DNA from 3 places in the Alteromonas sp. G4i35 genome. Region 2 is predicted to be linked to each of the others. Evidence: predicted binding sites of a transcription regulator. Region 2 holds the regulator's gene; each other region holds the start of a gene.
The links. Region 2 encodes FliA, which starts transcription of late flagellar genes. Its sites were predicted from a motif close to CTAAAGNTNNNNNNNNNNNNGCCGATA; they were not measured.
Positions count from the first base shown of each region.

Region 1: a site for FliA is predicted at 7,870-7,896, ahead of ACFI6L_RS00835 (HAMP domain-containing methyl-accepting chemotaxis protein). Genes of this name have one in related genera too.
Region 3: a site for FliA is predicted at 2,742-2,768, ahead of ACFI6L_RS00270 (DUF3530 family protein). Genes of this name have one in related genera too.

Region 1 is NZ_JBHNZD010000001.1:197,571-207,840, forward strand. Features, by position in the region: gene acnB (bifunctional aconitate hydratase 2/2-methylisocitrate dehydratase) at 284-2,896, shown strand; gene ACFI6L_RS00820 (DUF192 domain-containing protein) at 2,969-3,418, shown strand; gene lysC (lysine-sensitive aspartokinase 3) at 3,479-4,828, shown strand; gene ACFI6L_RS00830 (SOUL family heme-binding protein) at 4,893-5,474, opposite strand; gene ACFI6L_RS00835 (HAMP domain-containing methyl-accepting chemotaxis protein) at 5,702-7,726, opposite strand; gene ACFI6L_RS00840 (symmetrical bis(5'-nucleosyl)-tetraphosphatase) at 8,009-8,836, opposite strand; gene apaG (Co2+/Mg2+ efflux protein ApaG) at 8,844-9,218, opposite strand; gene rsmA (16S rRNA (adenine(1518)-N(6)/adenine(1519)-N(6))-dimethyltransferase RsmA) at 9,226-10,053, opposite strand; gene pdxA (4-hydroxythreonine-4-phosphate dehydrogenase PdxA) at 10,050-10,270, opposite strand, start outside.
Region 2 is NZ_JBHNZD010000004.1:66,116-76,385, reverse strand. Features, by position in the region: gene ACFI6L_RS03265 (chemotaxis protein CheA) at 1-2,201, opposite strand, end outside; gene ACFI6L_RS03260 (protein phosphatase CheZ) at 2,214-2,969, opposite strand; gene cheY (chemotaxis response regulator CheY) at 3,004-3,387, opposite strand; gene ACFI6L_RS03250 (RNA polymerase sigma factor FliA) at 3,424-4,155, opposite strand; gene ACFI6L_RS03245 (MinD/ParA family protein) at 4,152-5,018, opposite strand; gene flhF (flagellar biosynthesis protein FlhF) at 5,024-6,433, opposite strand; gene flhA (flagellar biosynthesis protein FlhA) at 6,463-8,562, opposite strand; gene ACFI6L_RS03230 (L,D-transpeptidase family protein) at 8,805-10,270, shown strand, end outside.
Region 3 is NZ_JBHNZD010000001.1:52,397-62,666, reverse strand. Features, by position in the region: gene rapA (RNA polymerase-associated protein RapA) at 1-1,939, shown strand, start outside; gene rluA (bifunctional tRNA pseudouridine(32) synthase/23S rRNA pseudouridine(746) synthase RluA) at 1,989-2,705, shown strand; gene ACFI6L_RS00270 (DUF3530 family protein) at 2,855-3,742, shown strand; gene ACFI6L_RS00265 (hypothetical protein) at 3,885-4,208, shown strand; gene ACFI6L_RS00260 (AmpG family muropeptide MFS transporter) at 4,252-5,598, shown strand; gene ACFI6L_RS00255 (hybrid sensor histidine kinase/response regulator) at 5,684-7,870, shown strand; gene ACFI6L_RS00250 (sensor domain-containing diguanylate cyclase) at 7,865-8,854, opposite strand; gene ACFI6L_RS00245 (response regulator) at 8,851-9,921, opposite strand; gene ACFI6L_RS00240 (thymidylate synthase) at 9,931-10,270, opposite strand, start outside.

The sequences.
Region 1 (10,270 bases), on a different contig from region 2:
TGAAGAAGCATTGTGTACAGCTAACCCCTTGTCTTTAAGTCATAAAGCCCTATAACTTTACTACATGTTAATTGCTAAAATAACTTTGCTTATTTCTTTTTAATCGCTTTTGTCGTTTAAAAGTAATGGTATGAATAGCGATTATAAGTGAATTAAAAGGGCGCTAAATTTAAAAAATGAGCCCGTGAAGTTATACTGTTGATGATTTATTAAACACACCTTGCGTCAAGTGCGTACAAGACCGTTTACTCCCATTGCGCAAGCTAACTTAGAGGAAGAGACTGTGTTACAAGACTATCGCAATCACGTTGAAGAACGTGCCGCTCAAAATATTCCACCTAAACCGCTTAACGCTGAACAGGTAGCTGGCCTGGTTGATTTATTAAAGAACCCGCCAGCAGGCGAAGGGGACTTTCTTTTAGAACTGCTGTCAGAACGTGTACCGCCTGGGGTTGATGAGGCAGCTTACGTTAAAGCTGGGTTTTTAAGTGCAATCGCAAAAGGTGAAGACAGTTGTGAGCTTATCTCTAAAGAGAAAGCCGTTGAACTGCTAGGAAATATGCACGGTGGCTACAACATTGCCACTTTAGTGGAGCTACTTGATGATAAAACGCTTGCGCCGTTGGCAGCGAAAGAGCTGAAACATACCCTTTTAATGTTTGACGCTTATCACGATGTGGAAGAAAAGCACAAAGCGGGTAATGAGTACGCCACTGACATCATTAAATCTTGGGCGGAAGGTGAGTGGTTCACGTCGCGTAAGTTAATGGACGATAAAATCACTTATACCGTATTTAAGGTGACCGGTGAAACCAATACTGATGATTTGTCGCCAGCCCCAGACGCATGGTCTCGCCCAGATATTCCTCTGCACGCCCTGGCAGCTTACAAGATGCCCCGCGAAGGTTTAGAGCCAGAAGAACCTGGTGTTAAAGGCCCAATGGCGCAAATAGAAGAAGTCAAAAGTAAGGGGTATCCCGTAGCGTTTGTCGGTGATGTAGTTGGAACCGGCTCGTCACGCAAGTCGGCAACTAACTCTGTATTGTGGTTCTTTGGTGAAGACTTACCGGGTGTGCCTAATAAACGAGGCGGTGGTGTGTGCATTGGTTCAAAAGTCGCGCCTATCTTCTTTAACACCATGGAAGATGCCGGTGCATTGGTGTTTGAAGCCGATGTGGAAAAAATGGACATGGGTGATGTGATAGACATCTATCCGTTTGAAGGCAAAATCACCAACCATGAAACCGGTGAACTTCTTGCAGAATACAGCTATAAGTCGAAGGTGATTCTGGATGAAGTGCGCGCAGGTGGACGTATCAACCTGATTATTGGCCGTGGCCTTACCGAGAAGGCGCGTGAGACACTAGGTTTAGGCCCAACGGATTTATTCCGTACGCCTGAACAGCCAAAAGACAGCGGCGCGGGTTTCTCGCTAGCGCAGAAAATGGTGGGTAAGGCGTGCGGTGTCGACGGTATTCGCCCAGGCACCTACTGCGAACCTAAAATGACAACCGTGGGCTCGCAAGATACCACAGGGCCAATGACCCGCGATGAGCTTAAAGACCTAGCCTGTCTTGGCTTTACTGCCGATTTAACCATGCAGTCATTCTGTCACACCGCCGCTTACCCAAAGCCGGTGGATATAGAAACGCAGCACACGCTGCCTGATTTTATAATGAACCGCGGTGGCGTATCGCTTCGTCCTGGTGACGGCATTATACACAGCTGGTTAAACCGCATGCTGCTGCCTGACACAGTAGGCACGGGTGGTGACTCGCATACTCGTTTCCCATTGGGTATTTCATTTCCTGCGGGTTCTGGCCTAGTCGCGTTCGCTGCGGCTACTGGCGTTATGCCGCTAGATATGCCCGAGTCGGTGTTGGTGCGATTTAAGGGAGAAATGCAGCCGGGCATTACGCTACGCGACCTAGTACACGCCATTCCGCTATACGCCATCAAACAAGGGCTGTTAACGGTAGAGAAAAAAGGCAAGATCAACGCCTTCTCTGGCCGTATTTTAGAAATCGAAGGACTAGAGAACTTAACCGTAGAACAGGCGTTCGAGCTTTCTGACGCATCGGCGGAGCGTTCAGCAGCCGGTTGTACTATCAACTTATCTGAAGCGTCGATTGCTGAATACCTGCGTTCAAACATTACCATGCTACGCTGGATGATTAACGAAGGTTATGGCGACCCACGTACCTTAGAGCGTCGCGCGCAGAAAATGGAAGAATGGTTAGCTAACCCAGAGTTGATGCGCGCCGATGCAGATGCTGAGTACGCTGAGATAATCGAAATCGATCTTAACGAAATTAAAGAGCCAATTGTGTGCTGCCCTAACGATCCTGACGATGCGAAAACCTTATCTGACGTTGCAGGTGATAAGGTAGACGAGGTCTTCATTGGTTCATGTATGACAAACATTGGCCATTTCCGTGCAGCCGGTAAGCTACTTGAGCAGTACAACAAAACACTGCCAACCCGTTTATGGATGTCACCACCGACTAAGATGGACAAAGCCCAATTAATGGAAGAGGGCTATTACAACATTTATGGTCGCGTAGGCGTACGTACAGAAATGCCCGGTTGCTCACTATGTATGGGTAACCAAGCACGGGTGGATGCGGGAGCAACCGTACTTTCAACGTCTACTCGTAACTTCCCTAACCGCCTGGGCGATGGGGCGAATGTATATTTGACCTCAGCAGAGCTTGCTGCAGTGGGGGCCATTGTTGGGCGCATTCCAACTGCTGAAGAGTACATGGAATACGCTAGCAAAATTAACGCAATGTCGGGTGAAGTATTCCGCTACTTAAACTTCGACAAAATGCCTAGCTTTAAAAAGGCTGAGGAAGAAGCAAAAGCGCGCATTATTCCAACATTGAATGTTGCTTAAAATAGTGTATAAACTACAAAGCCGGTGACCGTTAAGGTGACCGGCTTTTTTTATGGCGAAAAGGAATGTCTAATGGGAAAATCTTTCTTTATTGTTGCTGCACTTGTATTAACCTTAGGGTGTGCAAAAGCGCAGGTTGACCCTGTATCGTCGCTGAATTTAGTGGACTTTGAATCCATTACACTTGAGATTGGCGGCAAGCACTATGAAGTTGAGTATGCCAAAACCTTTGAACAACGCGCGCAGGGTCTTATGTTTCGTAAAGCCTTGTGTGAAGACTGCGGTATGTTTTTTAAGTTTTCTAGCTTAAAGTTTGCGGGCATGTGGATGAAAAATACCTTTGTTCCTCTAGACGTAGCATTTATCGACAGAAAAGGCGTAATAACGGATATAAAACCTCTCACTCCGCATAGTTTGGAGTCGGTCGGATCATCGAAAGAGGTACTTTACGCGTTGGAAATGAACCAAGGGTGGTTTGCCGAGAATAATATAAAAGTAGGCGACCAAATAACGATTGATTAACCGCGCAAAAGGCGCGGTTGCTGCTAGCGAAATGCTAGTTTTATTCTGGAGTTAAATATAGTGACAAATGCCTTATCGATAGCTAAGTTCGGTGGAACTAGCGTTGCGAATTACGAAGTAATGCAAAACTGCGCCCGAATTGTTGCCGGTAATGACAAAACGCGCATTGTGGTAGTGAGCGCTGCGGCAGGTGTAACCAATCACCTGGTAAGCTTAGCGCACACACCTATGACGCAACAGCAAATTGAAGAGACCTGTCAGGCCATTATCAATATTGAGCTTGCCATTCTTAACAAGTTGAAAGATAAAGACGCGGTTGAGCCAAAACTCAACGACTTGTTAGATGAAATGCGAAGCTTAGCGTTTCATGAAGAAATCCTTCACCGCGATGATTTAAAAGATCAGCTGCTTTCAATGGGGGAGCGGATGTCATCGCTGATGTTCTCTTCAGTGCTTGCAGAGCAGGGCGTAAAAACCATGAACTTTGACGTACGTAAGGTGTTACGTACGGACAGTGAGTTTGGAGAAGGTGTGCCGCAAATCGAAGAAATCGAAAAGCTGTCTAAACAATTGCTGGCACCTGAAATTAAAGACGCGATAGTGGTTACTCAAGGCTTTGTTGGTGCTGACGAGGAAGGCCGTACTACAACGCTGGGTCGTGGTGGTTCTGATTTTACGGCGGCGCTACTTGCTGAAGCGCTTGATGCCGAATCGTGTGAGATTTGGACTGACGTAACAGGGGTGTACACAACTGACCCGCGCATCACGCCAGCTGCTCATCCGTTACCTGAACTCAGCTTCGAAGAAGCGGCGGAAATGGCCACCTTTGGTGCCAAGGTACTACATCCTGCCACTATGGAGCCTGCACTTCGCAAAGACATAAAGGTGTTTGTAGGTTCAAGCAAAGAGCCAGAAAAGGGCGGTACATGGATTGTGCGTGATTGTGAGCACGAACCACCGTACCGTGCTATTACTCGCCGTAAAGAGCAAGTAATGGTGACAGTGAAAACACCGAAGATGATGTACGCGCAAGGTTTCCTACAGCAGGTATTTGCCATCATCGCCAAGCACAAGCTAAGTGTTGATTTGGTTACCACGTCAGAAATCTCGGTATCTTTTACCCTTGATAACCCTGCAAACTCTGTGGCTCAGCGACTAAACAAAGAAACCATTGCTGAACTTGAAACTATCTGTGATGTGAAAGTAGAAAAAGGTTACGACCTTGTCACGGTTGTAGGTAACAACATGCAAACCGCTGTTGGTGTTTCTAGCAAGATTTTAGCTGCGGTTTCAGATTTCAACCTGCGTATGATTTGCTTTGGCGCCAACCCGCACAACCTATCGTTCTTGGTTAACGAGACCGACAGTGACGACGTGGTTCGCAAGCTTCACACGGCGTTATTTGAATAAGCACCTACTGTGCTGAATGACCCCAAAAAACGGTCGCCTTAAAAGCGGCCGTTTTTATTTCACATCAGTTTGTAGATGATTTCAAAATGTCGACCGGTACAATGATTTCGTGACGTTTATTCCACGGTAGGGTGAAAGGCGAGTCGTAGCCCATATAGCTAGGTTCACCATCAAGCTCAATATTATTGTCCCTAAGGGCTTTAAGCAGTTTATTCGTATACTGCTTCTTATCGCTGTCCTTGTTGAAACCTGAATAACGAATAGCGGCTACCGTTCTCGCTGGTACAGTAACCAGCGATACATCTTTGTGCGTAGGCACAGGAGCGCTTTTAATGTCATATTTGCTGGGCAAGAAAAACATCATTGTTTCTGAAGATGAGACTTCGACAGGAGAGGTCATTGCAATTTCTTGAGAGCGCTTTCCAACTTCTACGGGGGACGTCATTGACACATTGCTACTGGATGTATTCTCACCAGAGATATAATTAAAGAGTAGTTGAAATGCTCCGTTATCTTCATTCCCACTAGACATTACGCCTAACGCTTCATTGTAATGCCTCACTTCAATATCTTCATCAAGGGTCTCGATAATGGAATAGGGAAGGGTTTCTGTATCTTTGTAATATGATGGCTCAGCCTGGATCATTGTTGACGCCAATAAAGTAGTAATGAAAAGAGGCAAGCGAAAACGGGAAAATATCATTCTTTTTTAGTGGTTTGTTACGAATAGTCCTTATACGAATTAAAGCCGATTAATGCTCAGTTAAACTGTTCTAAAGTAACTATCTATGCATTCCTAAAGTGTGCCAGATTAATTGTCGGACACGAAAAAGGGGCTAAAAGCCCCTTCTTAAAACAGGTTTGTAAAAAGCGTTACACTTTAAACTGTCTGATAGACTGTTGTAACTCTTCAGCAAGTCGAGCCACTTCATGGCTAGACTCAGACGTTTGCTGTGCTCCAGCTGTCGTCTCTTCAGCGATACCGACAATAGTTTCAAGCTTTTCGCTGATCTCTTGTGATACCGTATTCTGTTCACGGGCAGACTGCTCAATTTGAGAGCTCACGTCATGGGCTTTGTGAACGGCGTCAGAGATGATATCCAATGCCTGTGTAGCCTTTTCAGTTTGTGCCACACACGCCGCAGTTTGCTCTTTACCTTGATTCATCACCGATACCGCTTTTTCAGCACCCGCTTGAAGCACTTCAATCATTGCGTTGATTTCTTGTGTCGATTCTTGAGTTCGGCTGGCGAGGGTTCTTACTTCATCAGCAACAACCGCAAAGCCTCGACCTTGTTCACCAGCACGCGCTGCCTCAATAGCAGCATTCAAGGCGAGCAGGTTGGTTTGATCTGCAACACCACGGATAACGTCTAAGATGCCACCAATGCTTGCGCTGTCTTGATGAAGCTTATTGATAACGTCTGCCGCTTCTTGAACGTCACGAGATAAGATCTCAATGGTGTTCTTATTCTCTAGTGAGATTTGGCGCACGTTCTCAGCCTCAGCATCCGCATGGCGAATTTGACTTAGTGTATCTTCAGCGTTTTGCACAACCAGTTGAGACGTAGAGTGCATTTCTGTGGTTGCTGTTGCTACTTGGCCAATTTGTGATTTCTGATCCTGAATTGAATGCGTCGTTTGCGCCGTCACTGCAGACGTTTGTTCTGAGGCGGCTGCCAGCTGTTCAGCACGAACGTTAATGGCTGTAATGAGCTCCTTCAGGTTTCCAATTAGCGTATTGCAGTTTCGGGCTAAAAGACCAAATTCGTCTTGCGCCGAATCGTCTAGACGGTGAGTAAGGTCACCCGATGAAGCCACCGTCAGAAGTTCATTTACACGATAAAGCGGACGTGTGATTGCGCGAACGGTCACGTAGCCAATAAATGCTGCTACTGCAATCGAGATAATAACAACCACAATAACGAACGTGTTGCCCGTCGCAATGGCGCCGTTAACCTGACTTTCTACATGTGACGCTTTCTTGTCTGCAAGATTGAGCAGGTTTTCTAGAGCGACAACCGCTTGCGCGATATTTGAGTCTGAAGCGTTAAGCGCTTTTTCAGCATCATTTCTGCGCTCTAGACGATCAACATGAAGCTGAACCACGCCATCGTTAGCTTTAATCGCATTGATTGCGTTGTTAACCAAGTCGTTAATATCATCAAGAGTACCAGAATCATCGCGGCCGCCCGCAGTTTGCATCATGTCGCTTAATTGCGTGACCACTTTCTCGACAACCAAATCAACTTCGTTGCCTAGCGTTTGTGAACGAACCAGTGTCTCTGTTTTAATGTACTCGTATGAAACCGTTAGCAAAGAAAGCAGCGACGTCTCAAGTTGACTGCCGATTTCTGCCGCACGTCGTAGGTTAGGGTCGCGCTGAACAGCATCTAAGTCTGAGAAGTCTAGAAGGTAGGTAGATGCATCGTCTGCGTTGTCTTCAGCGTCACCCAGTCTGTCTTGAATTGTGTTGCGTATATCAAGATACATTTGGTGATTTTTGTACATCGCTTCAACATTGGTGATATATGCTTCATATGACTCACGTACAGTATTCAGCGTGCTCTTTAGTTCAGGCTCGTTATTAACGGCCTGCGCCAGTTTCTTATATTCACTCTCAAAGGTGTCTTTGGCAGAGTTAAAAGACGCTCGTTTGTCTTTTAAGCCATTTAGATCTTCTTCGATGTAGCTCTCGAAGGTAAGTCGGCCCATATTGAGAAAGCTGGCTTTAAGTGCATTGCTGCCTGCTACTGTGGGTAATGCAACGTCATTTACTTCTTCCGTTGCTGAGCCTATTGAGTTGAGGTTATAAAGTGAAACAACACTAATGACGATCAGAAGTGCGCTAATCGCTACAAATCCCCCGATTACGCGTGTGGCTACCGTTATTTTCATCGGAACTCCTGGATGAGTGTTTTTTATTTTTATCCCTAACGATATTACCCGTCTCAGCAAACAAAATATAGCGATTAAAGAAGCTAGTTTGCTTAATTACTGAGTAGATAATGAGACATTATCGTTACTATCGTAAGTAAGTGTATCGGCTACAATAACTTAATGTTTATTTTATTTAGCACTTAAGTGTAGAAAGTTTAACTGGTAATACCAGTTGGTGCTTAAAATTATACACGTAAATATGTGAGAATTGGATAATTGCGGAGCCAGTAAACTCTGGTTTTAGGCAGAAACACTCACAAGCGAAGCGGAGTTCAGGTTTAGCAAAGTCATGCTTTGCCCCCAAACATAGCCTGTATCTAAGCCGATAAATTGATGACTGTTCGTTTGGCCCGACAGAGCTGCCCAATGCCCAAATACCACTCGTTGATCGTCACCGAGCTTTTTATTCTCTACTTCAAACCATGGTTTTAACGTGCTACTAGTGCTGTGGGATACTGCGCTGGGATGAGATTTGTTATCAAAATCGAGTGTGCCATCGGTATGAACAAAACGCATGCGCGTACACGCATTCACAATAAAACGCAGTCGCTCATCACCCTTAAGTTTATCTGACCAGTTGTTGGGTTTATTACCATACATTTCTGAAAGAAAAGCAGCGTAATTGTCGGATTTTAGGATGTTGCTAACTTCGTCACTAAGTGAAACGCACTCATCGATAGACCATTTAGGATAGAGTCCAGCATGCACCATTACTGATTGCTCATCTAACTTCATTGCCAACGGGAACTGACGCAACCAGTCAATAAGTTCGGCCAAGTCTGAAGCATTAAGTAGAGGCTCTAATTTGTCGGATTTTTTTGCTTTGCGGATGCCGTTTACAACGGCAAGTAAGTGAAGGTCGTGGTTTCCTAAAACACTGCTAAACTGGCTGCCGAGAGACTTTAAAAAGCGCAATGTGCTCAAAGAATCTTCTCCTCGAGCAACTAAATCACCTACTGCGAGTAGCGTATCGTTTTCTTCGTCGAATTTTACTTTATCTAACGCGCGACGAAGACCATCGTAACAGCCTTGTATATCACCAATGACGTACGTGTTACCTTGCGACATAGAAACCTTAATGAAGAATACTTGGAATGGCTAATCGGAAAACGTCGATAGGAACGCGAAAACGCTCGCCGCTCTCTAATTCCATTACATAGTAGCCTTCCATATTCCCAACCGGTGTGTCAATGACAGCGCCACTGGTATAGTCAAAATGCTCGCCCGCTTTCATGATAGGTTGCTTGCCTACAACCCCATCACCTTCAACTTCTGATGTCTTGCCATTTGCATCGGTAATTTTCCAGTAGCGACTGAGTAATTGCACCGTATGGTCGCTATTGTTCTCAATCGTAATGTGGTACGCGAAGGCAAATTGCTTTGAATCTGACGGAAGGTGGTCGGGAAGGTGACGGGTTTTCACCCGCACCTTAATATCAAGTACATCCATAGAGAACTTACTGCTCTTGTTGGTGCTCTTTTGCCGACACAGCGTTTGCTATTGTGGCAAAATCGTTAAGTGATAATACTTCTGCGCGAGAGGTAGGATCGATACCTAGCTCACGGATCTCCTCTTCACTTAAACTGTCTTTCAGCGAGTTGCGAATGGTTTTTCGGCGCTGGTTGAACGCTTGTGCACAGACGCGCTCAAGCGTATTTACAGACTCAACGTCTACTGGCGGAGCCTGATGCGGCACTAGCTTCACTACTGCAGAATCAACCTTCGGGGGTGGCTTAAAGGCACCCGGCGGAACATTGAGTACCGGAATGACGTGGCAGTAATACTGCGCCATAACGGAAAGCCTGCCGTAATTCTTAGAACCTGGTCCTGCTGCCAAGCGGTTTACCACTTCTTTTTGAAGCATAAAATGCATATCTTCTATGCAGTGAGCATGATCAAAAAGGTGAAACATTAGTGGTGTCGAAATGTTGTAGGGCAAGTTACCAAATACGCGAAGCTTTTTGTCTTTGACTGGCATTTCTTTGCACAAAGCACCGAAATCCATTGTCATTGCATCTTGTTCAATAACCGTTAGCTTATTGCCGTTAAATGGATGGTGTCTCAATCGCTTAGCAAGATCTCTGTCTAGCTCAATGACTGTGAGTGCATCTACTTCTTCACAAACAGGATCTGTTAATGCGCCTAAACCGGGTCCAATTTCTACCAGGTTTTGTTCATTTTTTGGCGCGATGGCCGCAACAATCTTGCCTATCACGTAATCATCGTGAAGGAAGTTTTGTCCGAATCGCTTTCTGGCCGTATGGCCTAAGTGTGTTTTACTCATTGTTGATGATGTGCAAGCTCGATGGCTTTTTCCAATGCTTTTCTGAAACTACCGGCGTCGGCTTCACCTGTTCCTGCTAAGTCTAATGCAGTACCGTGATCTACCGATGTACGAACGAAAGGTAACCCTAGCGTGATATTCACTGAAGCCCCAAAACCCTTATATTTTAGCACGGGTAAGCCTTGGTCGTGATACATAGCCAGCACTACGTCAGCAT
Region 2 (10,270 bases):
AGGCTCGGAATATCTAAAATTAGTGCAATTCCACCGTCTGATGTAATCGTGGCTCCCGCCATACCAGGCGTGCCTTGCAATAATGCATCAAGAGGTTTAATAACCACTTCTTCTTGGCCTATTAGCGCGTCTACTACGAATCCTACTTGTTGTGTACCAATTTGCACTACAACAACGTGTCCCTTTTCTCTATCGATGTTTTTGGGACCTCGAATCAACCATTCACCAAGGAAGAACAACGGAATTGCTTTTGAACGAACTATCATTGTTAGCTGGCCATCGACCGTGTTGGTCTTTTTGATGTCCATATTTATTATTTCGTTCACCGCACCTAATGGTAACGCAAAGGTTTGTTTTCCTACAACAATCATTAGCGTCGGAAGAATGGCTAGCGTTAGCGGAACTTTGATATCCAGTCGCGTGCCTTTTCCTAGCTGTGAATCTATGTTCACGGTGCCGTTAAGTTGGTTAATTTTGGTCTTAACCACGTCCATGCCCACACCGCGACCAGAAATATCACTAATTTCTGTTTTGGTTGAGAACCCTGGCGCGAATATCAAGTTAAACGCTTCAACATCCGACATACGTGCAGCTGCGTCTGCGTCTAGTACACCGCGACTAATAGCAATTTCTTTAAGCTTTTCAGGATCCATTCCTTTACCATCATCTTCGATGGTTAGAAGAATATGATCGCCTTCTTGAGATGCCGATAGCTGAACCGTACCCATGCGCGGTTTACCCGCTGCAGCACGGTCATCAGGCATTTCAATACCATGGTCGACGGAGTTTCTCACCAAATGCACAAGTGGATCGGCCAGTGCTTCAACCAGGTTTTTGTCTAAATCAGTTTCCTCACCCACAAGCTCAAGGGTTATTTCTTTCTTCAAGCTTCTAGCGAGGTCTCGAACAACGCGAGGGAAACGACCAAACACCTTCTTGATAGGTTGCATGCGGGTTTTCATTACCGCACCTTGCAAGTCGCCCGTTACCACATCTAAGTTGGCAATGGCTTTGGACATGCTTTCGTCGTTACTGTTGATACCCAAGCTTATTAGCCTGTTTCTCACTAGTACAAGCTCGCCCACCATGTTCATAATTTGGTCAAGGCGCTTGGTATCTACACGTACTGTAGTCTCAGCAGGAGGCGCAGCTGGTGCCGCCTTCTTCTCATCTTTTTTAGGCGCTGCTTTTGGTGCAGCAGGTGCGCTTGCTTTAGCTGGCGCTGCGGCGCTAGGAGCAGGCGTCGATTTTGGCGCAGCTGGCGCTGCTTGTTTCGCTTTTTGAACCGCTTCTGTTGCTGCCTTATCTACAGGAGGCTCTGGCGCCTTTGAAACGGCTCCCTGCTTGGTAGGCCCTTGCCCTGAGCCATGTAGTTGGTCAAGCAGTGCTTCAAATTCGTCATCGGTGATTTCTTCATCATCAGCTGCACTCGGCGTAACTGGTGCTGGAGCTGGTGTATTTGCCGTTGGCGCAGCTTCTTCACCACCAAACTTGCCTTTGCCGTGTAAATCATCAAGCAGCGCTTCAAATTCTTCGTCGGTGATATCGTCGTTATCACTAGCGGCAGCAGGTGCAGCAGCCTTTGCAGGTTCGCTTTTAGCCGCTGAGGACTGTCCTGGTGCCCCAGAGCCATGAAGCTCATCAAGCAGCGCTTCAAACTCATCTTCAGTGATTTCGTCAATACCGCCGCCATCACCAGAACTTGGTGCCTGTGCAGTAGGCTCTTCAACAACTAATTCTGGCTCTTCAATCGCGGGCTCAGGTTCTGACGCCGGCGCGCTTTGTTCACCAAAAATATTCTCATCTGGAGATTCCGGGCGACTTAGTTTGTGTAACAAGTCTACTAGGTGTGCATCTGCTGGCTCTAATGGATCCCGAGCTTTCACTCGTTCAAACATTTCAACCACAACATCTGTGGCTTGCAGAATAATATCCATCAGTTCAGGGGTTAGTGTTCGTTGACCGTTACGCATTACGTCAAAGACGTTTTCCGCACCGTGACAAATTTCTACTAACTCGGTAAGAGACAGGAACCCTGCTCCCCCTTTAACTGTGTGATAACCACGGAAAATTGCATTCAGCAAATCCGCATCTTCAGGATTGTTCTCAAGATCAACGAGCTGTTCTTGTAATTGTTCAAGTATCTCTCCAGCCTCAACTAGAAAGTCCTGTAATATATCCTCGTCAACATCAAACGACATGCGCCCGCTCCCCTAAAAACCTAAGCTAGACAGAAGATCATCTACATCATCTTGGCCTGACACGACGTCGTCGCGCTTATCGGCATCAATGATAGGGCCTTCTGCCTCTACACCATCAACCTTATCGGCCTTAACGCTAGATGGTTTAGTTTGTTCTGCACCGTCGCGTTCACCAAACATGGTAAGCATGTTAACTAAGCTGTCTTCCACTTCTTTAACCAAGTCGATAACGCGGCGAATAACCTGACCAGTTAAGTCTTGATAACCTTGAGCCATCAATACTTCTGTAAGTAACTGTGTAAGTTTAGCTGACTGTGCCGAACCTTCTTCCAACAATTCGTCTAAGTCTGCGCATAAAGCCTTGAATTCACCCAACTCTATTTGGCGATTCATCAGCTTCTTCCACTCAGGCATAACCTTTTCGATGCGCGCCGACAGCATTTCAGCTATAGGCATGCTCGCTTCAACGGCATCCATAGTAGTATTAGCAGCTTTTTCAGTTTCTTCAATTACGTAGGTTAGGCGGGATTGTGCATCGGGAATATCATCGGTCGCGAGATTTTTAATGCGGTCGTCTATTTGGAAATTATTCAGCGCGTCATGGAGCTGACGCGTCAGTTTCCCTACTTCGGCAAATAACTCAACGTTTTCTTTCATTGAGGCCGCTTCTAATAGGGCATTGGCTGAAGCGTTGTCACCCTCTTCAAGGTAGGTGACAAGCTGTTTTGCTTCTTCCAACGAAATTGGAACGTTTACATTCGTTGACATCCAGTAAACCTCATTTCTCTGGTGAGCGTCTGGATCAACCTAAACGTTCGAATATTTTATCTAATTTTTCTTTAAGTGTTGCTGCAGTGAACGGCTTAACAACGTAGCCATTAACACCTGCTTGCGCGGCGGCAACAATTTGCTCTTTCTTCGCTTCAGCAGTAACCATAAGTACTGGTAGGTGCTTGAGCTTGTCATCGGCTCTAATCGCGCGAAGCAAGTCAATACCCTGCATTCCAGGCATGTTCCAATCGGTAACTACGAAATCGAAATCACCTTGCTGCAACATAGGCAATGCAGTACTTCCGTCATCCGCTTCCTGGATGTTGGAAAAACCCAAATCTTTAAGTAGGTTTTTGATGATACGTCTCATGGTAGAAAAATCATCGACCACGAGAATTTTCATGCTTTTGTCCAAAATAGCCTCCAGTGAGGGGTTAATTGTTATTAATTTCTATTCTTCGTCAGCTTGCCACGACTTCATTCGTGATTTGAGTTTTAACATGGCCTGACTGTGAATTTGACTGACTCTCGATTCACTTACATCAAGAACCTCACCAATTTCTCTTAGGTTCAGCTCTTCATCATAATACAGCGAAAGTACAATCGCTTCTCTTTCAGGTAATGTCGTAATTGCATGGGCAAGCGCTTTTTGGAAAGCGCCTTGCATCAAATCTTCCAGTGGTGCGTCGCTACCTCGATTTTGCTCTGTCGAAATAACATCTTCTGACACACCTAAATCTTCAATACCTACCAGCTTTCCGGCATTTACTTCATTAAGCATTTGGTGATAGTCCTGCAAGCTTACATTAAGCTTATCAGCAATATCAGAATCTCTAGCATCGCGGCCTGTTTCGCTTTCTACTTGCGAAATTGCTTCAGTGATCGCTCGGCCATTTCGATGAACTGAACGCGGTGTCCAATCCCCTTTGCGAATTTCATCTAGCATAGCACCGCGAATGCGAATGCCGGCAAACGTTTCAAAGCTGGCTCCTTTTGAACCATCAAAGTTTCGCGCGGCTTCTAATAATCCAATCATGCCTGATTGAATTAAATCGTCTACAAGAACACTAGCCGGCAATCGCGCTATCAAGTGATGCGCTATACGCTTAACCAATGGCGCATGTCTTTCGACTAACTGCGCTTTATCGGTTTGTTGTTGATAAGCGGCTGCCTTGCTGTTCAACGCTGACTTCCTACGGCTTTTTCTGCAACTAATTGTTCAATGAAAAACTCTAAATGGCCACCTGGCTGCGCTGGAATAGGCCATGTTAAGGCTTTACTCGCCAACTGTGTTATTGCAACGGCTGCCGGTGAACCTGGGTAAGCATCGACAATGGCTGTTTGTTTACGCACTGCTTTACGAATGTTCTCGTCAAACGGTACTGTCGCCACTAATTCTAGTGCAACATCTAAAAAACGCCCTGTCACTTTGCTTAATTTACTAAATAGCTCTTGGCCTTCTCGCACGTCGCGCACCATATTAGCCACAACTTTGAAGCGGAAAACACCGTGCTCTCTATTCAGAATTTTTATCAATGCATACGCATCTGTCAATGAAGTAGGCTCGTCACACACAACGACCATGATGTCTTGTGAGGCTTTTGAAAAGCTCAACACCATGTCTGAAATACCTGCCGCTGTATCAACGATAAGCACGTCAATTTGCGAGCGCAGCTCACTAAAGGCACGAATTAGGCCAGCGTGTTGCGTTGGCGACAATTCTGCCATCGACTGCGTGCCTGATGTGGCAGGGGCAATCTTTATTCCGTGCGGACCGGTCACTAATACTTCATCAAGTGTACATTCGCCGGAAAGCACGTGGGATAAGTTTTTCTCAACACGCAAACCTAACATAACGTCTACGTTAGCAAGACCGAGGTCCGCATCGAGAACCATTACACGTTTACCTTGCTTCGCCATGGCGATAGCGGTGTTCAATGTAATGTTTGTTTTACCTACGCCACCTTTGCCACCGGTGACGGCGATTACTTTGATTAACCGTGATTGCTTCATTTTTCTTAAGCTACTCGCTTGGTCGTCAATCATACTGCTTATGCTGTTTTAATTGCGTTGTTACCACTAGTATGATTCAAACCGTACTTTTTATAAAGCTTTGCAGCAGCGGAAACCAAAGATTTCGCTTCTGCAATCTTAATGTCTTCAGGTACTTTTTGACCATCGGTGACATAACTAACCGGTAATTGGTATTCAACCGCTGCACTAAGCACCTCTCCTAAAGAGTAGCACTCATCTAACTTTGTGAAAATACAGCCACTTAGTTCAATATCATCATACGCTTGAATGATTCTCTGCAACGCAGGATATTGCGTATTTGCTTGCGCTACCAAATATTTTTTAACATTTGGCATTTGTCCGTTATCAAACTGCTTAATTTGTTTAATTAATCGACTATCTCTTTGACTAAATCCAGCCGTATCAATCAATACTAGTCGCTTATGACGAAGTTGGAATAATAAATCCGCAAGTTCTTCACTAGTCTGCGCTTTTCTCACCGTGCAGCCAATAATCTTTCCGTATGTCGCTAGCTGCTCATAGGCGGCAATTCTATACGTATCGATGGTAATCATCGCAACCGACTCTGCACCGTATTTCTGCGCATAGCGGGCAGCAAGTTTCGCAACGGTAGTTGTTTTACCGGTACCTGTTGGTCCTACTAATGCAACAGCACCTTGTGCGCTAAGTATATCGTTTCCTGTCACATTTATGCGATTAGCCAATAGGTTAAGAAGATATACCCATGCATCTCGTTCGTTGTAATGTGACGGCGTATAGCTAATAAGCTGTTTCGCTAACGCGTTGCTTAACCCCATATCGGTTAAACGGGTGATTAGATATTGATGAACAGGTTTTTGACGTTTGTTCTTAGCTTCCATCAAGTCGGCCACTTGATATTGCAATACATCGCGAAGAGACGCTAGCTCTTCCTTGATTTGCGCAAGCTCCGCTGACTGCGTCACAGAGGTATCATCCATACTTGACGCTTGATGCTCTGGGAAAGCGTTCTGACGAACTGGTTCATGAGAAGACTGCTGGGCTTCTACGTCGTCAATAAAGGCTTCTGAGAAGTCTAAGTGCGAAGCAATTTCATTGGCGTGCTTAGCATTCGCTGTCATTGGTTGGTTAGGTTGCGCAGGACTCGCCACGCCATTATTTCCACCGTGCTGCTTTTCTAGCAGTGCTTTAAGGCTATCAGGACCGTCGTCACCAATGATTTCGCTCAAGCTAGGCACTGCCTTTTGACCGGGTGTTTTTGCAGCGGCTTGTGGAGACGCTTTCGGCGTAAGCAACTTCGCTTCAGGCTCTTTGTCGTAGGCTGCGACAAGCTCAATACCGTCAGCAACTTTGCGATTTGACATGATCACAGCGTCACTGCCCAATTCAGCTTTAACTTGGCTTAACGCCTCACGCATATCTTTGCCGAAGAAACGTCTAATTTTCATTGCAACCTCTCCAATCACCCAGTGTCAGATTATTGACCGACCGAACTGACTATTTTTATTTGTTTGTCGTCAGGCACTTCTTGGTAAGACAGAACATGAAGCCCAACAACCGAATATTTTAAGAAGCGAGACAGAACGGGTCGTAGCATGCCTGAGGTAAGGAGTACTGCAGGCTCTCCTTCTAACTCTTGCTGCTGACTGGCTTGCTGCAATGATTTTTGCAGCTTGTCTGCCAGACCTGGTTCTATGCCAGCGCCATCTTCGCCACCTGCTTGAAGTGACTGGTGCAACATCTGTTCCAACTCTGGCGCCAAGGTTATGACAGGTATCTCTTTTGCACCTTGAGTAATTTCTTGGACAATTAAACGTTTAAGGGCAATACGCACTGCAGACACTAAAACATCGGGGTCTTGGCTGCGCGTGCCGTACTCACTGAGTGTTTGCACGATTGTACGCATATCGCGAATAGGCACGCCTTCAAACAATAAGGTTTGCAGTACTTTCACGACGGTGCTTAGCGGAAGAATGTCTGGTACTAATCCTTCAACCAGTTTCGGATGCTGCTTGGCAAGCATATCAAGAAGTTGTTGCGCTTCCTCGTGCCCTAATAATTGATATGCATTGTTAGAGAGTAATTGGCTTAAATGGGTCGCTACAACGGTCGCAGCGTCTACTACTGTGTACCCAAGGGTTTGAGCATGCTCCCGTTTATTGGGCTTAATCCATACTGCGTCTAAGCCGAACGCGGGGTCTTTAGTGGCACGCCCTTCTAATTTACCGAACACTTGCCCTGGATTAATAGCAAGTTCCTCATCGTGACTGATGATGGAGTCCCCAATCGTTACGCCTAGCATAGCGATGGTGTAAGTGTTGGGCTCTAAATCCAAGTTATCGCGAATGTGGACAGGCGGAATAAGGAAACCCAGCTCTTGCGATAGTTTCTTACGTACGCCTTTAATGCGCGTCAACAACTCGCCACCTTGGGATTTATCGACAAGAGGAATTAAGCGATAGCCCACTTCCAATCCGATGGTATCTACCTGCTGAACATCATCCCAGCCAAGCTCTTTCACTTCAGGCGCAACCGATTCATCTTTTACCACATTGTCTGGCACTTTGGGCTCTGCGGCCTTTCTCTTTTCTTGAACCGACTGCCAGTAAGCAAAGCCTGCAATCAAGAATGAGAACCCTAAGAATGCGATATGAGGCATCCCAGGAATGATACCCATCACAAATAGAACGCCCGAGGCTATATAAAGAGCTTGATTATTACCAAGCTGACCGCGGATTTCTTTGCCCATTTCCTGAGTCTCGTTTTCACGAGTAACGATAATGGCTGTAGCGACCGAAAGTAACAATGAAGGAATTTGCGCCACCAAACCATCACCGATGGTCAATATGGTGTAGATTTCTATAGCGTTACCGAATGAAAGCCCGTGCTGAATCATGCCAATAAAAAGACCACCAACAATATTAATCAGCATGATGAAAAGGCCTGCGACCGCATCACCCTTTACAAATTTTGACGCACCGTCCATCGACCCGTAAAAATCCGCTTCTGCGGTAATCTCTTCACGGCGTTTACGTGCTTGATCTTGATCTATATACCCTGCATTTAAATCAGCATCTATGGCCATTTGCTTACCGGGCATAGCATCTAACGTAAAGCGTGCGCTTACTTCTGAAATACGTCCTGCGCCTGCGGTTACAACTTTGAAGTTGATAATAAGAAGGATGGCGAAAACAACAATACCTACGGCGTAGTTACCACCAATCACGACCTCACCGAAGGCTTCGATAACTTTACCTGCTGCATCGCCGCCTTCATGCCCGTAAAGTAAAACAACGCGAGTAGAAGCCACGTTAAGCGCTAATCTCAAAACGGTAGCGATAAGTAACACCAAGGGGAAAATGCCGAAATCTACTGGACGCTGGGTAAGTACAGCCACCAAGATAATGACTAGCGACAACGCAATATTAAAGCTAAACAGCACGTCCAGTAAGAATGGCGGCATAGGCAATATAACCATGCCCATAATTGCCAAAAGGACGATGGGTGCGCCTAAACCACTGGTAAAATTTTGCAGCTGATTTTTATCGAATCGCTGAAGATAACCGGATAACTGCATGGCTTGGTGTCTCTCTATCAGAAAATTGACGCTTTATGTGAATCTTCTAGTGAGTTTTCAACTAACGTGCCAGCTTTGTGTTTTACGCAAAAGTTAACTAAATCTGAGCTGTAATCATGCGTGATTACTGTCTACAGTGACTTGTATAGAGCGATTAAGATTTTGTATCCGAGGGACATACGAACAGTTTATAATTACGTCACTATTCCTAGGGCCTACTCTTCGTTTTAAAAGGATTATTCATGGTAGTACTACAAAACCGTGTTGCAACGTTTTGTTGGGTCAGCCTTGTCATCATGCTGACTTTTAGTCATGTAGCTCATGCATCTAAACAACCTAACTTACGACAGCGCGTGGAGAATTTGCTAGTTGATTCAGTGGAGATATACGGTTCACAAAATAGTAACCCATCTCGTGTGCACAATAGAGTTTTGGTAAGCGAGGTCTACACTCAACAGGGCTATCAGCTTATATGGTTTGGTACTAGTGATGCTGAAAACCGTCTTCAGGAACTCCTCCATGAAATTGCTGATTCAGAGTTACATGGCTTCTCGCCCGAGTATTACCACGCATCAATGCTCGAAAGTCGCGACGCCAATACAGCACTCTTAGATGTATTAGCAACCGATGCCTTCATCAGTCAAACTCTGCATCGATTAAATGGGCTTGTTAGCCCCGCCAATGCAGATTCGCAGTGGTTCCTTAAGCAAAGAGAAGCGGATCCTGTGGCATCGCTAAATCACGCATTAACTAACGGTGTTTCTGCAACATTGCGGGCCATGTGGCCTACTCACCACGAATACCAGTTACTGCTGGATAAGAAACGAAGCCTACTGTCAGCTGTATCTACAGTTACCACACAAATTCCAGTTGGCCCAACACTTAAGCTGAACTCAACGAGCGAAAGAGTTGTGTTGCTGAAGTCTCGTCTTTTAGGGCCAGGCACCTATTCAGAGTTATTCGATAAAGATTTACTGGACGCGGTTAAGCAGTTTCAAATGTCTGCGGGCTTAGAGCCAGATGGTATTGTGGGAAGTTCCACTTTAGAAGCATTAAATGCTACCACGTTTTCTTGGTTAGAAAGAATTGATGCAAACTTAGAGCGTTGGCGATGGCTTCCTCATCAAACTTGGTCAACATATTTACGCGTTAACATTGCGTCGTTTCAGTTGAGAGGGTTTACTGAAGGTGAAGAAACATTGGGAATGCCTGTGATTGTCGGTACACCAGTGAGGCAAACGCCCGTTTTCGCTGAATCAATGAAGTATATGGTGTTTAACCCCTACTGGACCGTGCCTTTCAGTATAGCCACTAAAGACAAGCTGGCGAAATTGAAAACCAATCCATCTTTATTGGTTGAGCAAGGTTACGAAGCCCAGCCCGCCGGTGTCAGCGGCTTCAGCCCTGTCGATGAATTTGATTGGACAAATGTTAGCCGTGGTACGTTTCACTATACACTCAGGCAAAAACCCGGGCCGCACAACGCCCTTGGTAAAGTGAAATTCATGCTTCCAAATAAGCATGCTATTTATCTTCACGACACGCCCGATCACAGCCTTTTTTCGAAATTAGAAAGGAACTTCAGCTCTGGCTGCATCAGAGTCTCTAACCCTTTGAAGCTGTCTCAATGGGTACTCACTCATTCAGGCCAGACAGAGGCAATACCGCAAGCTGAGCAATTACTTCAAAGTGAAGAGACCAGTACACT
Region 3 (10,270 bases), on a different contig from region 2:
TGCAGAATACTTGTGTGTGGAAGCGCTGGCAAACCAAACGCCAGGCGTATTACTGCTTACCGCAACGCCTGATCAACTTGGTCACGAAAGCCACTTTGCCCGCTTGCGCCTGCTCGACCCGGCTCGCTTCCATAGCTATGATGCATTCTTAGATGAAGAATCGAAATACAGCCAACTGGCCGATGCGGTAGCACCATTACTTTCAGACGCCGAGCCTAACGACAAACAACGCAGCAAACTCGCAGAATTCGCGCCTGACGTAATGAAACATGCGGGTGATTTAAGCTCGCCGGAAAATCGCCATGCGCTGCTGCACCAACTTATCGATTGTCACGGCACAGGCCGTATGCTGTTTAGAAACCGCCGCGCCAATATCGAAGGCTTTCCGATGCGTAAATTAAGCGCTTACGAACTGGCTTTGCCTGAGGTTTATTCAGATGCCGTGAGTGGCGGCGACTTAACCTATTCACTGTATCCTGAACGTATGGCAAGCGTGGTTAACAGCTGGACCAAGCAAGACCCGCGCGTTGAATGGCTGCTTGATTTCATGCAAAGCGTTAAGCCAGAAAAGATTCTGCTTATTTGCGCAAGCGCCCGTACAGCGCAAGAGTTAGGTGAGGTTATTCGCACGCAAACCGGTATTCGCCACAGTGTATTCCACGAAGGCATGAGCATTGTGGAGCGCGACAAAGCGGCCCATTATTTTGCCGATGAGGAAGACGGCGCACAAATTCTACTGTGTAGTGAAATTGGTAGCGAAGGCCGTAACTTCCAGTTCGCTCACCATTTGGTGCTGTTCGATTTGCCTATCACGCCAGATCTGCTTGAACAACGTATTGGTCGTCTTGACCGTATTGGCCAAACCCAAACCGTACAAATTCACGTGCCGTATTTAGCGAAAACCGCGCAGCACGTATTACTAGATTGGTATCACGAAGGGCTGAATGCCTTCGAAAAGACCTGCCCTACAGGTTCTGGCGTGTTCGACGACGTTAAGCCTTTGCTTATTGGTGCCTGCTTACACCCTGACGATATGAGCGCGCGTGACGAGCTAGTGAACATGAGTGTTACGCTTAATAGCCAGCTCGTAGCGCAGCTTGAAGCCGGTCGCGATCGTCTTCTTGAGCTTAATGCCTCGGGTGAAGGCCGCGTAGAACAACTGCTTGAAGACATTATTACCCTTGATAGCGAACAAGATTTGTCGCGCTTTATGGGTCGCGTATTCGATGCTATTGGTGTTCAGCAGGACGAAAAAGGCAATGACTGCTTTATTCTTATGCCAACTGAATCGATGGTGAGCCAGCTTCCAGGTCTTGACCCAGAAGGCATGACGGTTACTTACAAGCGCCGTGTAGCCACAACGCTAGAAAACGTACAGTTTTTAAGTTGGGATCATCCACTTGTGCATACCGCCATGGACGTAGTACTCACCGACGTACACGGAAAGAGCAGCATGGGCTTCATTGCCGAGCCGTCTTTGCCAAAAGGCGCTTATTGGGTTGAGGCGTTGTTTGTGCTGCAAGCGCAAGCGCCTAAAGCGCTTCAGTTGGGTCGCTTCTTACCTCAAACGCCCGTGCGAGTGTGTTTAGATGCGCAAGGAAACCCGTCTGAATTGAGCTTCGACGTTAAGCGTAAAATTGGACGTAAGATCTCGGCTCAGCTTCTAAAAGCCTTGCAACAGCCGCTAGAGCTTGCCATTGAAAAGGCGCGTAAGCTTGCCCATCAGCAAGCTAACCAAAAGCAACACGACGCACTTAACAGCATGCACAGCACGCTTAACGAAGAAATACAGCGCTTGCGCGATCTTCAAAAGCGTAACCCAGCAGTACGTGACAGCGAAATTGAGTTTATTGAAACGCAAATGAACGCCCTTGATAAAGTTATTCAGGATGCAGATGTTCAGCTGGACGCCATTCGTATTGTGGTAAATAACCCGTAACCTCGAAAGGTTAAACATTCAAAAGCGACTGTGAAGTAACGAGTACATAATGGCGAACCCAAGTTTTGTTTATAACCCACCGATGACACCTTATCTTGATATTTTGTATCAAGATGAGGACATGGTGGTTGCGCATAAACCTAGCGGGCTATTGAGCGTTCCGGGCAAAGCATTGGAGCACCGCGACTCGCTAATTAGCCGGGTTAACCGAGTGTATCCCACCGCCACAGTAGTGCATCGCTTAGACATGGCGACCTCGGGTATTTTGGTGCTGGCGCTTAATAAAGATAGCCACCGCCATATCTCGAAACAATTTGAGTTACGTCAAACTAAAAAGCGCTACTTCGCCCGGGTTCATGGACATGTAGAACAAGACAGCGGAGAGGTTAACCTTCCCCTTATTTGCGACTGGCCAAACAGGCCAAAGCAAATGGTAGACTTCGAGCGCGGTAAAAAAGCCGTAACGCATTTTGACGTCATTGAGCGCACACTGGATGAAAAAGAGCGACCCTATTCTCTCGTTGCCCTTTACCCCATTACCGGTCGCTCTCACCAACTGCGAGTACATATGCTTGCTTTGGGTCACCCTATTTTGGGAGATAGACTCTATGCGCATGAAGAAGCGTTATCCATGGCGCCTCGTTTACAGCTTCATGCTGAAAGCTTGAGTCTTTCACACCCGACACTTGGGCATTGGCTGCACTTTAATGTCGCCATCCCTTTTAGTCCGTTTTGCCCAAAGCCGCTCTCAGAAAGTTTTGAGTAGCGTTTTAACGCTATTCAACTTTATCAATAGACTCCATTTTAGTTTTAACGCACCCTGCCGATAACCTTCGTATACGCTTGATGTACGAATTAATTTGATGCTGTCCAAGCTGAATAGATCCAGATTAAGGTAAAGGCAAACCACATTTTATGAAAAGGCACGCTCTCCTTTTAACATTTGCTGTTATTGTTTCGCTATTGCCTATGACAGCTCACTGTGACTTTTTCACAGATGTTAGTCACGCCTATCTGCCTGGAGAAGTGAAACCTTTGATGATTGGAGAAGTTGAATCCCCAATTATTGAAATTGAAGCGCAAACACCATTACCTTTGGGTGTGGCTATCATACTCACCGAGCCTTTTCCCTCTAGCCTTACGCTCGCGCAGGGAAATAGCCTTGCCAACATGCTTGCTGAAAAAGGCTGGAATGTAGTGATAAGTCCGTTTAATGTGCCGGTCAATGTCACTTCCCAGCAGAACCTACCTGCTGAATCTACGAACACCGACATATCAGACTCTGAAACTACGTCTATGTCAGCCCAAAATATCCACCCCAGAAGTAATCAACTTACGCAGTATCTCAATTTTGAATCAGCAACTTCAGCGCTGAGTTTACAACTCAATGCATTGAATAATTATTTACAAGACAATTCAGGCTACCGTATGGTCATTGCACAAGGCATGCTGGCCACAACTTACTTGTCCGTCGTAGAGCAACAGCCTCAACTTCATCCAGACACTTTCGTAGCCATTTCACCTTTTTGGCCAGAAGAATCAACGAACACATTAGTTATAGATAATATAGCGCAGTCCAGCTTTCCAATATTGGATCTGTCACTAAGTGGATTTAACGACTGGGCGAACAGTACCACGCAAAAGCGAAAGATTAGCGCAAAAAACGCACTAAAGATGCACTATCGACAAATAATTATTCCCAGCAATTTATTAGCCTTTAGTATAAAGGAGTTTCAGAAATCCCCTCATATTCAGATAGTTGCAAATAGCACTATTGGTTGGACTCGCCACCTAGGGTGGTAATTCGATAATTAACCGATTACGCTAAATTAGTATCCAAAACAATTACCTAAATTTAATGGTGTAAATAGCAAGCCTCTGTCCTAAGCAGTAAGATTGTTATGAACTATAATACTTTTAGCAAACATAAACGGTTGAGTTACTTGTGAGTGTTCAAGATTTCGTAGATAACAAAGCAAAGCAGCTGTGTTTCTATTTGAGAGCATTTTGGCAAGGAGAGCTTCCTATCGAGGAGATCGAGCTATTCTTTTGGGATAGTATGGAAGAATGGGGGCAAATTGATTACACCTTAACGCAGCCCTATACACAAAAAGAACGGGTTTTTTGGCATTTACTTCATCAAGTGCATTATTGGAATGAAGACAAGCTAATTAACGACCAGTTTCTTGTAGATGAACTAAATAACTGCGTGAATTTCCTTGAAGGTTTGGGTCATTGCCCACTCGACTGCGTAGGCATTCGTCCATAGTAAAACTTTCACTTCAACGCGTTATTGCTTCTCACTGTGGTTCATGGCTCAATATGCTTTTGTATTCTTGCCTAAGGCCGCAGTTTTGCTCAACGCTTTAAAAACGTTTAACGACAAACGATACCTCAGTATATTTCTTTTCGGCATTTCCAGTGGCTTCCCTTGGATCATGATTGGTTCAGTGCTATCTGCTTGGCTCAAAGATGAAGGTTTGTCTCGCTCGGCCATCGGCTTATTCGGCATTATTTTCGCGACATACTCTTTTAATTTTCTCTGGTCTCCGCTTGTCGACAAAATCAAGCCCCCACTATTAGGTCAACGACGAGGTTGGATTTTCGCTATGCAAGGCTGTGTAGTTTTGCTGTGTTTAGTGATGTCTCAACTCACTGCAGACCAAGATTTGTTTTATGTTGCATTAATCGGTTTGCTTATTGCTATTGCCTCAGCCACGCAAGATATCGCCATCGATGGTTTTCGCATTGACTGTATTGCCCAAGACGACAAAGACGGCATGTCAGCTGCGTCTTCAGTAGCCACCGCTGGCTGGTGGACAGGTTATGGCGGGCTTGGTGCTATCCCGTTCTTCTTGGCTGACATGACATCTTGGACTTGGCCAAACATTTATCTTTTACTCGGTGCTCTCATGGCTTTATTAATGTGCGCCACGTGTTTAGCGAACGAGCCACAAATTGACCGCGAAGCCTTGCTTGAAAAGATAACAGCCAAAGATACAAAGCAGTCTCCCGTTTTTCACTGGATACAAACTACTCTGGTCACGCCATTCGCCGAATTTTTCAATCGAAACGGCGTTAAATTAGCGGCGTCGTTTTTACTGTTTATCTTTCTATTTAAAATCGGTGAAGCATTTCTAGGCCGCATGAGTATCGTGTTTTATAAAGAAATTGGCTTTTCTAATAGCGATATCGCTACTTACTCAAAATTGCTCAACTGGTGGGTAACCATTGTGTTTTCACTGTTAGGTGGATTGGTTAACATTCGCTACGGTATTTACCGCGGATTAATGATTGCGGGTGTGGCCATGGCCGCGTCTAACTTACTATTTGCACTGATCGCGCAAACAGGCCCTTCCACATCTCTTTTAGCCATAACCGTTATTGTCGATGGCTTTACAGGGGCTTGGAGCACCGTTGCCATGGTCGCGTTTATCTCACTATTGTGTAATCGGGCGTTTAGTGCAACCCAATACGCACTCATGGCCTCCCTGAGTGTTGCGGGCAGAACCTTGGTCGCTTCTAGCAGCGGCTTTGTTGTAGATAGTCTTGAAGGCAATTGGAGCTTGTTCTTTATTCTCACAGCAGTCATGGTAATTCCCAGCCTTTGCTTTTTGTATTCAATTAGGCACCATATAAAGCGCGTTGAGTCACCGTAATTTTTTTCTACTTCCTTGCAAGTTAGCGTTAGTTGCCTACATTTAAGGTAGGTATCTCTACCGCATATTACTTGCAAGGATGAACGTGAGCTCAAATCAGGCTGGCCACTCGCAGCGCAAATCATCATCAATTTCGCGGACATTCAGTTTTTCAAAAGTGAGTGTTACAGCACTGTTGATCGCTATGGTTGTTATTGCGGTTTTAATCGCGCTGATGAGCAAGCAACAAGCACTCATAACAGCCTTAAAGCAGCAGAGTTACTTAGAGGATAATATTCTTGCCACTGAGTCTAGTATCAATCAATTTACGTTTCGGATGGAGAGCAGCGCGTTTTCTGGACCCGCGAATTACACTATTTTAAAGCGCGAGCTACAGGTCACCGTTCAAGGTATATCTGAATACCTTCGCAGTAGTGCAGACCAAGCAATCTCGCCCACAGTCTTATCCGAAAGAGACTTTGCAATAGCAAAAGAAGGATTGAATAGCGCGTCTGCACGGCAGGTCGCGCAAACCACACTAGATTTACTTCATACTCTTATTGAGTTGCCGATAGCCGACGCAACTCAACGTATTCAACAGCAATTTAGCCTGCTGCCTATGGTCAATGCCATGCAGGCGGAAGAAAACGCGTTGTTACTGCGTATTCAGGCGTTGCGCAATAAGATGCTTCTCACTACTATTTTGGGCGCAGTCGTCATAGTACTTTGGTATTTTATCGCATGGCTTTTTTACAAAAGTAATGCAAACAAGTCGCCTAAAAAGTTTGGTAAATCGAAGTTGAGACTTGCCGTTGTGGATGACGATAGAGATTTGCAAAACAAAGAGTTTTTGCAGCTGATTAGCCATGAATTCAGAGCGCCAATAAGTGCAATTATCAGTGCTCTTGAACTTATTCCTAACATGGAAGAGCAGCGTACCAGACTAATTCAGCAGGCTGAACAATCCAGCTATCGACTTCTTAATCTTACCAACAACCTTACCGATGTATTAATCAATAACACTGAAGACGACCTGCACTTTTCAGATGTCGACCTAATCAGCTTGCTCGACGAATGTATCTCGCCGTTCTCTGTACGCGTAAAAGACAAAAAAATCGAATTTAATATGCACTGTAGTCACAGTGTGCCCCATTACGCAGAAACGGATCCTGTCGCCCTTTCTAAAGTGGTAGTTAACATTCTTGATAACGCCGTTAAATTTACGGCTAATGGACTTATCGACGTCACCGTTACAACCTTGGTGAAAAACCAAGGGATTTTTCTCGTTATTATAATTAGTGATACTGGAATAGGAATTGATGAGGCGACGCAAAAGCGCATGTTTGAACGCTTCTATCGCGGCGAACACTCAACTGGCCAACGCTTCCCGGGTGCAGGAATTGGCTTGTCTGTAGCTAAACGCAGCGTTGATAAGCTGGGCGGTGCACTTCAGGTAACCAGTACAGTTGGAGTTGGTACAGAGTTTAAAATTTTACTGCCTCTGAAACCTATTGAGGATCTTCCCGCTACAAATTCAGCACCGTCTAATGCGACCTTCGCCGTAGTTGACGATTTAGAGATATCTAGGCTGCATTTACAATCAATTATTACCAAAGAGGGCTTTAGCGCACGCACGTTTTCATCTGGTGCGAACTTGCTCAATCTGCACGAAGAAATACTCCAGTTTTCAGGCATTATTGCCGATTTGTATATGCCGGGCATGAATGGTCTTGAACTAGTGAGGACGCTTAAGGCAATTTTTGGTGAACGGGTACCGCCCGTTATTGTGTTATCAGCAACCCCAGATATTGCCAACATTATTGCAAACAGTGAACTGCCCATCTATCAAAGTTTTGTTAAACCCATCGATAGAAACCGCTTTGTAGATGCGCTCCATCACCTTACAGCAAGTAACGCAAGAGTTGTTGAAACAACGAAAAAGGCCAATGTGTTGCTGGTAGAAGACGAGCCCATTAATGCAGAAATGGTGGAGTATATGCTTCAATGTATGGGCCACGAAGTTACTGTGAGCTACACCGGTGACGACGCTATTATTAGAGTGAGTGAAAATGCGTTTGACTGTGTGCTGTTGGATATCAACTTACCAGATATCAATGGTTTGGAAGTCGCTAAAATAATGAAAGAAGGTCACCCTGACCTTCCAATCATCGCCCTTACGGCCAATGCCCACAGAAGCGATAAAGAAGCGTCGCTGCAGGCAGGTATTCGATACCACTTAGTGAAGCCTGTCACCTTTCAAGAGCTCAAAAACACCCTACGCCTAGCACTATAACGCGCCAGGCGCTGCATAAATGCGATATTGATTTCGGCCGTTTTCTTTTGCTTCATAAAGCGCCTGATCGGCACACTCAAGCCATGCCATCGCTCCTTTAAAGTCAGGAGAGAATTGTGCAAGGCCTAAACTAACAGTGAAACTTATTGACTCACCTTCGTGTTCTACCACTAAACGCTGTGCTAATTGTCGGATACGTTCGGCCACTATCTTGGCATCTTCAACCGAAGAGTCATTCAGAATAATGGCAAATTCCTCGCCGCCGTAGCGCCCTGCAAGGTCGGTTTCCCGCACACAGCGCTTAATCAGCGCTGCTAACATCTTAATCACCTTATCCCCAGCCTGATGACCATAAGTATCGTTAATGCGTTTGAAATGGTCGATATCGAGCATAAGCGCAGTACTTGGCTTTTCTCGGCGCACACAAAGTTTGTGCATCTCATCAAAGCGTTCCTGCCAGTAGCGACGATTATATAGCCCAGTGAGACCGTCCACGCGGCTCGCAGTTTTCAACTCTTCGTTAAGATGCTCCATTCCACGCTTACCGAGCGCCTGCTCAGTGACATCGTAAACAAGCATACAAAACCGCTCTACGTTGCCGCGCTTATCGACAATAGGGAACATGGTCACATTTTGGTACATGAACTCTGCAGCGCTGGTTACAGGGCGATTACAACCAAACTTAAACAAGTAAGGACGCTGCTCCCAAATAATAAACACCGGGCTCTTCAAATTGAACACAGGGTCAACTTTGGTTCTCAGCCATTTTTCTTCTATTTCCGGGAAATGAGAAAAAAGACTGTCTCCAATGATTGCTTCCGCTTTCTTTGCACCATGGTTTTCAAGAAACTTGTTCCACACTTGAACGTTGAAGTTGCGGTCTAGCACTGCAATGCCCACTTCAATGGAATCGAGAAGCTCTGCGGGTACTTGAGAAGAATTAACTAAAGCACCGGTGGAAAGTGCGTCTGTAGATGCATTCATAGACTTTCCTTGTCTTGTGTCACAGCGTCATCATCGAGCAGCCGAGAATAGATATGGTTCATGGCATCACCAGGAAATAGCAACAGCAGGTCAAAGGAAATATCTCTGGCCTTAATGGCATAACCTATTTCGATAGCCATGAGCTTGCCCCAACGCTGCACGTTATCACTTAAAAGCGTTGATAGTCCTTGGTGCTGCCCCAGTAACACCGGATGTGTGTGGCTAAAGGCGACATTTAACTGCTCTGACAAACCGTTTAAACAGGCACCGATAAGAATATTGGAAACATCCATTAGTGCTTCTAGCGCTAGTTTGTCGGAGGAAGCCGACGGCGGATACTTTAATAGTTCAACGATGTTTTGAGAGTTTGTGTCGTTAAAAATAACCAGCGCTTCGCCGCTTATACCTTCACTAATAAAGCCTTTTGAAACTGCCGAAACACTGTCGTTACGATTAATTTCCGCAACCGCCATAGACAGTTCGTTGCTTTCAATTAAGTTGACGTTTGGTATGGGCAAATCAATAAATTCACCTAGCAGTTGAGCAAGATTCTCACCCGCACGCCCCATGGCAATATTGACCATTTCACGGCATGCGTCTAATTGATCTTCTTTACTCATCTGGCGCTTGGCTAAAACGGCATTTGAGTCGCTATCGTCTTGCGCTTTTTGTAAGCTCGCACCAGAAGAATGCGTCTCGCCACTGTAAATCCCGTAAGAGGCTAGGATGTGGCTGAGTTTTTCGTTATCAATTGGCTTTCTTATGAAATCCAGGGCACCAAGAGCGAGCATTTTTTCTCGCGCTTGCGCTTGTACATCACCGGAAACGACAACTACCAAGCAAGGAAGATCCTGTTGGCGAATGGCTTCCATGGTTTGATAACCGTCCATTACCGGCATGTTTAAGTCGAGAAACACCACATCGCCTTTGCCTTCGCGAACAAGCGCGAGGGCTTGCTCACCATTCTCGGCAAACGAAATATCCACGTCCCACCCATCAGGTAAACTGCGCGCCATCTGGCGCCTTGCGAAACCTGAGTCGTCGCATATTAATATCGGAGTACTCATGGTAACTCCTTATATGGCAACAGGGGCTTTAATGTGTGGGTGTGACTGGTAATTTTTAAGCGTGAAGTCGTCGAAGGAAAACCCGAAGATATCTTTCACCTCAGGATTAATTTCCATCGTTGGGCGCTCGAAAGGCTCACGACTTAGCTGCAACTCTACCTGTTCAAGATGGTTTGAATACAGATGCGCATCGCCTAGCGTATGAATAAAATCGCCGGGCTCTAAATCACACACTTGCGCCATCATCATGGTCAGTAAAGCATAACTTGCGATATTGAACGGAACGCCCAAGAAAATATCGCCGCTTCGCTGGTAAAGTTGGCAGCTAAGCTTACCGTCTAATACATAA